DNA from 2 places in the Photobacterium sp. GSS17 genome. Region 1 is predicted to be linked to the other one. Evidence: riboswitches for the same ligand, from Rfam matches in the RefSeq annotation. Region 1 holds a riboswitch; the other holds the start of a gene.

Region 1 (4,191 bases):
CGGAACATACCGAGAAAGGCACCTTGTGGGAGATGCTCAATGTCGAAGAAGCCATTGGGATGTCACTCACCACCAGCTATGCTATGTGGCCGGGAGCGTCGGTCTCAGGCTGGTACTTCTCACATCCGGACTCACGCTATTTTGCTGTGGCACAAATTCAGGAAGATCAGCGTGATAGCTATGCCGAGCGCAAAGGCTGGGATCTGGTTGAAGCGGAAAAATGGCTGGGGCCGAACCTGTCATTGTAATGCAGCAAAGGCGTAATGACTCAAAGGCCCCGGATGCCACAGCTGCGGGGCCTGTTTTTTTACAGGTGACACCCATCGGGAACACCAACACGGCAACAATCATACGCTGATATGAAAAAGGCGCTCATCATGAGCGCCTTTTTTGTGTCCCGAACTTGGGTTACTTCGCGGCCTCAAACAGGGCGGCGTGGAGGGTTTTAACCACTTCGCGCGATTCGCTGGTTTTGACCAGGAAACACAGGTTGTGCGGGCTGGCGCCAAAGCAGATCATGCGCGGACTGTAGTTGTCCAGCTTGCCAAAGACCTGAGTGGCTGCTCCCGGGGCTTCGCCCAGTTTGTTGCCGATAAGTGCAACCAGGCACAGATCCTGTTCCACTTCCACACGGCACAGCTTGCTGAGAGCCTCTGTTGCTGCGGCTGGCAGGCTTGGTGCACCGCCGCCGGTGTTGGTCTGATCCAGGGTCAGTGAAACGCTGACTTCAGACGTTGTGATCAGATCAACAGACACCTTATGTTCACCAAGGATGCGGAAGACTTCTGACAGGAAGCCGTAGGCATGGAACATATTCAGGCTGGTCAGGGTGACCAGGGTCTGGTTGCAGCGCAGGGCCAGTGCCCGGAATTTTGGTGGCTGGGCCACGTGCTGGCGAATCCAGGTTCCACCTTGTTCCGGTGCTTTTGAAGAACCGATGAACACCGGAATTTGCTGGCGGATGGCTGGCAGCAACGTCGACGGGTGCAGAATTTTTGCCCCGAAGTTAGCCATTTCAGAGGCTTCACTGAAGCTGATTTCCTGGATTGGCATGGCGTTGGCTGTAATACGCGGATCGGTGCTGTACATCCCCGGAACGTCGGTCCAGATCTCCAGAATTTCTGCACTGATAGCTTCGGCAACCAGTGCTGCACTGTAATCGCTGCCGCCACGGCCCAGCGTCGTTGTCTGGCCGGTTTCATCAGAACCGATAAAGCCCTGAGAGACAATAATTTGATCAGACTGGAGCAGCGGTTGCAGTTGCTCACTGGCCAACTGGCGAATTGCATCCACATCCGGTACGGCTTTGCCGAACTGGCTATCGGTACGCATTACCGGGCGAATATCAAAACGGGTAGCTTTAGCCCCCATTTCGTTAAGAATTTGGGTAAAAAGAAAAGTCGACAGTAATTCGCCGTGGGCGACCAGCTGATCGGTCAGTTGCACGGAAGGGGCGCTGGCAGTTTGCTTGGCCAGGGCTTCAACGTCTGTCAGAAGTTGGTCGATCTCAGCTGCTACCGCTTCCGGGTGAGTCAACTGATCAATGATCGATTGGTGAATCGTTCGAAGTTGTTGTAGCCGTTGTGAGCGCTGCTCGTTGTCGGCAATTCCATTTGCTAATTCAACCAGCAGATTGGTTACGCCGGAACACGCACTGATTAATACCACTTTAGCAGCTGGGTTGTCCTTGATAATCGTTGCGCTTCGACTCATGGCGGCATGATCGGCTACACTGGTGCCGCCAAATTTCGCTACAGTAATTGGTGGAGGAACAGTAAAGTTAGTATTTACAAAGCTCAAAACAAGGTCTCCCAATCAGAAGTGTAAAAACGTTCTTAAATTTAGGGGGAATGACCCGGGATCAAGATCCCGACGCAAATGTCAGGAGAGCAATAAGGTAGGATGTAGTCAGGTACAACAACCAGAAGCTCCCCACCTTTCCACTACCTATATCGTCTGGAAAGGTGACAGCCAGAAGGATTCAACCTTCCAAGCCGATATGCCATGCCCCCTGTCACAACATATCTCGGCGCTACTCCCCCTCTCCAGACTGCCTTGGGGTGGGGCCCCGCAATCCTAGATACCTGGGTAACGCTCCTCTTCTGTCTGCCCCTGAGATAAGGTGCATCTCAGGATGAACAAAAAACGTGCTCTATTGAAGCGGATTTGAGAGTCTTTTGTCAATCATGGCGGGGCAGAATATGCAAAATAATTGCAAATTTTTTGTCTTTCCCGGACGGAGGAATCGCAGGGGGCAAAAACAGCGCTGTCACAAGAGACGCAACTTGCGATCAGACCTGATATAGTCAGTACGTACCTTACACCAACAGGCCTTACCATCAGGGAGAAATAATAATGACAATTGGTAGTTTTTATCCGCCACAGCGTACACTCATGGGACCGGGTCCATCAGATATTTATCCGCAGGTGTTACAGGCCCTGAGTCGTCCGACCATCGGTCACCTGGATCCGCTGTTCATCGGGATGATGGATGAGCTGAAACAGCTGCTGCAATATGCTTTCCAGACAACTAACCCGTTCACGATTGCGGTCTCTGCGCCTGGCAGTGCCGGGATGGAGGCTTGCTTTGTGAACCTGGTTGAGCCGGGCGACAAAGTGATTGTCTGCCGCAACGGTGTGTTTGGTGACCGGATGCGTGAAAACGTGGAACGCTGCGGCGGTGTTGCGGTGATGGTGGACAACGCCTGGGGTGAACCGGTTGATCCGCAGTCAGTGGCTGAAGCCCTTGAGGCACACCCGGATGCGAAGATTGTCGCGTTTGTCCACGCTGAAACGTCGACCGGTGCGCTGACTGATGCCGAGGCAATCGCTAAGCTGGCACGTCGGCACGATTGTCTGACTATCGTGGATGCGGTGACCTCGCTGGGTGGCGTACCGCTGCTGGTGGATGAATGGCAACTGGATGCGGTGTACTCCGGCAGCCAGAAATGCCTGTCCTGTGTGCCTGGTCTGTCGCCTCTGACGTTCTCTCCGCGTGCGGTGGAGAAAATTCAGAGCCGTCAAAGCAAAGTACAAAGCTGGTTTCTCGATCAAAGTCTGGTTCTGGGCTACTGGAGCGGCGAAGGTAAACGCAGTTACCACCATACAGCGCCGGTAAACAGCCTGTATGCCCTGCATGAAGCGTTGGTGCTGCTGAAAAATGAAGGGCTGGAAAATGCCTGGCAGCGTCACCGTGACGTCCATCTGGAATTGCGTGAAGGATTGGAACAACTGGGTATCGAGTTTGTGGTTGATGAGGCATACCGCTTACCACAATTGAATGCGGTGCATATTCCTGCCGGGGTAGATGATGCGCAGGTGCGTAAAACCCTGCTGGAACGTTATAATCTGGAAATTGGTGCCGGACTGGGCGCGCTGGCAGGTAAAGCCTGGCGGATTGGCCTGATGGGCTATGCTGCACGCAGCGAGAACGTTGCGCTGTGCCTGAAAGCGCTGGAGTCGACCCTGAAATAAGTGTCGGCCTGTTCAGTCAGGCTCTTTCGTTTTGCTACTGTTCGGGCAGGCGCTGCCCGGAACAGGCAGGTCGAGACCAAAACGGCTACCTTCCGGTAGCCGTTTTTTATGGCTGTGTCCTATGGAGCGGATGCTTGCTCCGGGGGCACCTAGTCAGTGACTGCGGGAGGAGCCGTCAGGACGACCGCACCCGATGTGACAGGTTCTGCTTTAGCGGCTGGCGCAAAAATCTGCCCTGGGAACAGGTAGCGGGCTTCCTGTTGTACCTGCTCGGCCAGCGCGGTTTCACCGAGATGCTGGTACGCAGCAATCAGGTTTTGGTACAGCGTGGGGCGTGGCCAGATCAGGGCTTTTTGGCGAGCCCATGCAATATACGTCTGAATCAGTGCCGGGTTGGCGGTGGCAATCCCAACCTGCAGCTGGGTGACGTGCAGATCCCACTCAAATCGATCCTGCCAGGCCCATGGATTGTTGACCTTCAGCAGGTAGTCAATATTGGCCGGTTGGCGGGTCTCAAACTGGGTTAATTGATGGCCCGAGTACAGGGTAGTGGTCATGAAACCAGTGGTGAGCACCGGCAGGATCAGAACCAGTCCCCGAATGGACAGCACATACTCCACCTGACGGCGGTAGTATTTGGCGGTCAGATTGTCCACCCAGTAGATCAGGATAATGAACATCACCCAGTGCGGTAGGGAGTGGTAAAACGGATACTCC
Region 2 (4,191 bases), on a different replicon from region 1:
ATACCGCCCTGAAGCTGAAAACGCTGGGTATCAATGCGCGCTTTGTTGACCTGTCCAGCTGGAACAATCAGTACACCGGTGATCTGGATGATGTCATTAATCAGGCGTTTGCCGATATCGACCTGGGTCAGGAACTGCCTATCGTCACCGGTTACGCCTATTGTGACGAAGGACTGATGAAAACGTACGACCGCGGTTACAGCGAGATGACCTTTAGCCGCATCGCGGTGCTGACCGGCGCGCGGCAGGCCATCATCCATAAGGAATATCACCTCAGCAGCGCAGATCCGCGCATCGTGGGGCCAGAGTCGGTTCTGCCTATGGGGGAAACAAACTACGATGTGGCCGATCAGCTCGCGAATCTGGGGATGGAAGCGATCCACCCCAATGCCGCTTCCGGACTTCGCCAGAACAATATCGAGTTGAAAATCAAGAACACCTTTGAGCCAGAGCACACGGGTACGCTGATTTCAAATGCCTTTACCCCCTCGCAGGATCGGGTTGAAATCATTGCCGGGCGGGACAAAGTATTTGCGCTGCATCTGTTTGATCAGGCGATGGTAGGTCACGTTGATAATGTCGGCTACGACATCATGCAACTGATTCGTGAGTCGAGCGTCAACTTAATTGGCAAAGAGATGAACGCAAACTCAATCACCTACTACCTGACCGGTGGTGCCGATAACCTTAATCAGGTGTTATATAAGGCGGAGAAACGATATCCGAAAGCCGCCATTACCGGGCGACTGGTCGCAATGATTTCTGCCATCGGGGCCAACATAAACACCAATGAGGCACTGCGGCGGGGGATGCAAGCGCTGATGCAGGCAGAATGTTTTCCGATTGCCGCCCACTCATCGGTACGTAACGTCAACGTGCAGTTTGTGGTCGATGACAATGACTACCAGAGTGCCATTTGCACGCTGCATGAGCAGTTCTTCGCCCTGCCTGCAGAGACGCACACACCGCCGGACTCCCTGACTGAGTGCCAATCGGCCCACGTTGCCTGATACTACTAACGGCATATCAACCAATCAGCATATCAATCAACCAACTAATCAACCAACTGCCGGGACTTTTACCCCGGCGGTGTTGTCTCTAAACGGTCAGTCGCTTCGCTGTGCTGGATTGAGGTTTAAGGATTCACCGCTCTGTCAGCCAGCGTTTTTTCCGCCACAGCGCTTTGTTCAACAGTTCCTTGATCGAAAGCAATTCATAGTGCTGAATTAATAGTCATTGAAAGTGAATTGTATGCTGACATCGCTAACTAGCCGTATATAATAACATTTGCTGTGGGCAGACCCGTGTCTGCTCGCAGCAACCCTAAATCAGTAGAGGCGCGCTGCCTATCAGTAACCGAGCAGAGGGTGATACCGATGAAGCCGGGGAAAGGAGTCAGCGCCGAAGTGACTGAGTCATCAAACTCAGCCGCTGGGGCTGCGTCGAACAGGCGCAGCACTGCCATAGTTTTTCCTATGGAGCGCTACCTAAGGGGTAACACGTCATGCCTTGGTTGTCGATTTCGTTACATGTCCTTTTGGTAGATCTCCACCTTTAAGTTGTAGGTGAAATGAGATCATGAGCCTTGTTCCTTTTGCGGATTCTGCCTGGTCCGTGCTTCCCCCCTTGCTGGCGGTGTTGCTGGCTGTCGTCACCCGACAGGTACTGCTGTCACTGGGTGCAGGTATCGTTGCCGGTGCCCTGATGCTGAACCAATTTTCCCTGTCCCAGACCCTGAACTACCTGTATCAGAAAATAGTGGCTATCTTCTGGAGCGGCGGTGCCCTAAACCACGATAACGTCAACATGCTGATTTTCATGTTGTTGCTCGGTGCACTGATCAGTCTGATGAGTGTGTCCGGTGCCACTCAGGCCTTTGCCGACTGGGCAGCCGTACGGTGCAAGGATCGCCGTAGTGCCAAGTCCCTGACCGGGCTGATGGTTTTCATCTTCTTCATTGATGATTTCTTTCACAGCCTGTCTGTTGGCGCTATCTGCCGACCAGTGACCGACCGGTTTCAGATTTCACGCGCCAAGCTGGCCTACCTGCTGGATTCAACCGCCGCACCAGTGTGCGTCCTGATGCCGATTTCCTCCTGGGGTGCCTACATTATCGCACTGGTCGGCGGTATTCTTGCGGCCCACCAGCTAACAGACCAAAGCCCGATCGCCGCCTTTGTCGAAATGATGCCGATGAATCTGTACGCGGTCTTTACCCTACTGATGGTGATTTGTGTTATTGCATTCCAGCTGGATATCGGGCCGATGCGAAAGCATGAAGCCCGCGCCCAGCAAGGTCAGCTGTGGGATCACAGTAAAGGCCGTCCGCCGGGTCTGGATATGGAAACACCAGAAACCGCTCAGGGCGGGATGATTGATATGGTGTTGCCGATCCTGACCTTGACCGCGGCAACCGTCTTTTTCATGGTTCAGTCCGGTGCGGATGTGCTGTCCGGTAAAGGACAAGCCTTCAGCCTGATCGGCGCGTTTGAAAATACCAACGTTGGCCTGTCGCTGGTATACGGTGCAATCTGCAGCCTGGTGGTCTCGATGGGTCTGGCATTACGCCTAAAACTGTCGGCAAAAATCTGGTTGAAAGCCGCGCCGCAAGGAATCTCAGCCATGATGCCTGCGATCATTATTCTGCTGTTTGCCTGGACAATCGGCACCGTAGTACGCGACATGCAAACCGGCGTTTACCTCGCGTCACTGTCACAGGGCAGTCTGCCGGTAGAACTGTTGCCAGCCGTCGTCTTCCTGCTGTCATGTGTCATGGCGTTTGCCACTGGCACCAGCTGGGGAACATTTGGCATCATGCTGCCGCTGGCCGGTGACATTGCGGCAGCCAGTGACATCACCATGTTACTGCCGATGCTGTCCGCCGTACTGGCTGGCGCAGTTTTTGGCGATCACAGCTCACCGATTTCCAGCACCAGTATCCTGTCGGCAACGGGTGCCGGTTGTCACCATATGGACCACGTGCTCACTCAGCTACCTTATGCCGGTTCAGTCGCGTTCGGTGCACTGCTCGGCTATCTGGTCATGGGCTTTACCCATTCGTCCTGGCTGGGTGTCGCCGCCAGCAGTGTCTGGTTTGTGGCCTTCTGCCTGTTTGCCCTTCGCCGTCGTCAGAGCAACCCCGAGCTCAGTCTTGCATCGTCTGAAGCTTAACCGGTAAATCCGCCCTCTTCATGCAAAGCCTCCGCACGTTCAAGTGCCGGAGGCTTTTTTCTATTCGCTTTGCTGTCATCGCTTTTTTGCGTGGCTTTTTTGTGTTGGCATTTTTGTTGTGGCTTTCATGCATCAGCGGTGTCTCTTTTCTTGTCCGGGCTAGCCACAGGGCCGCACTATAGTTAAATCTATCACCGTCACTTCGTGATGAGTTGTTATGGCAGCTAGGTACCTATTCATAGTCGGTGTCTATGAGCGGTAGGTATCAATGAGTAGTAGGTGTCTATGAGAGGTAGGTGTCTATGAGCGGTAGCATCGCAAGACCTATCCCAGCGATGGCAAGATTCAGGGCGCTGCGGGGCGCTATGATTGCGGTCGGGATGAGTGTGTTTTCCGCAGTGTTTCCGGTGCATGCTGCCCAGAAACTGGATTATGTCAGTGCGGTCACAACACCGGGGACAGGTCGTCTGGTAACCATGGACGATTACTGGCTGCTGGCATTCAGCGATACCTATGACATTCGTCTGCCCGAACACGTCAGTAACGGCGAAAATTTGCAAATTCGTATCCGGGAAGATGGTCAGTGGCACACCGAGAATTTTCGGGTGCAGGCGATCAGTATCCATCACGACTTATGCCGGTTGCACAGCCAGCATCCCAGCCGGGATGGCCGCTTTCCGACAGACGCGATTTACGTGCAGCCCTGCCAGCAAGAATAACGCCCCTGTCAGCAGACCGCATATCGCGGTAAGCGCAGGGGCGTTTCAGTGTGAGAATAGCAGCCAGGTTTTGTGGCTACGCTTAAGTGAATAAGCGTAAGTGGCTAGGCTAAAATCACTTGCACATCAATTGATTACATAGGCTCGCTACACAAGCCCGGTCGTCAGGTGTACCACTATCACCGTAAAGGCAGCCAGCAGTGGAATCGCCATGGTCACCACAGCAATATCCCCGTAGCTTTGGCGGTGCGTCAGACGGCAGACCGCCAGTAGCGTAATGACCGCGCCACAGTGAGGCAAT

The links. A riboswitch is a leader RNA that binds a small molecule or an ion and turns the genes downstream of it on or off. The one in region 1 is predicted to bind lysine.
Region 2: another riboswitch for lysine. It lies ahead of PGW97_RS23930 (Na+/H+ antiporter NhaC family protein); the one in region 1 lies ahead of lysC (lysine-sensitive aspartokinase 3).

The regions. Positions count from the first base shown of each region.
Region 1 covers NZ_CP117517.1:3,257,135-3,261,325, reverse strand. Annotated here, with positions in the region: gene metH (methionine synthase) at 1-248, shown strand, start outside; gene lysC (lysine-sensitive aspartokinase 3) at 409-1,713, opposite strand; lysine riboswitch at 1,918-2,110, opposite strand; gene PGW97_RS14805 (pyridoxal-phosphate-dependent aminotransferase family protein) at 2,356-3,474, shown strand; gene PGW97_RS14800 (PglL family O-oligosaccharyltransferase) at 3,624-4,191, opposite strand, start outside.
Region 2 covers NZ_CP117518.1:1,665,918-1,670,108, forward strand. Annotated here, with positions in the region: gene PGW97_RS23925 (aspartate kinase) at 1-1,010, shown strand, start outside; lysine riboswitch at 1,325-1,494, shown strand; gene PGW97_RS23930 (Na+/H+ antiporter NhaC family protein) at 1,579-3,171, shown strand; gene PGW97_RS23935 (hypothetical protein) at 3,474-3,890, shown strand; gene PGW97_RS23940 (GntP family permease) at 4,038-4,191, opposite strand, start outside.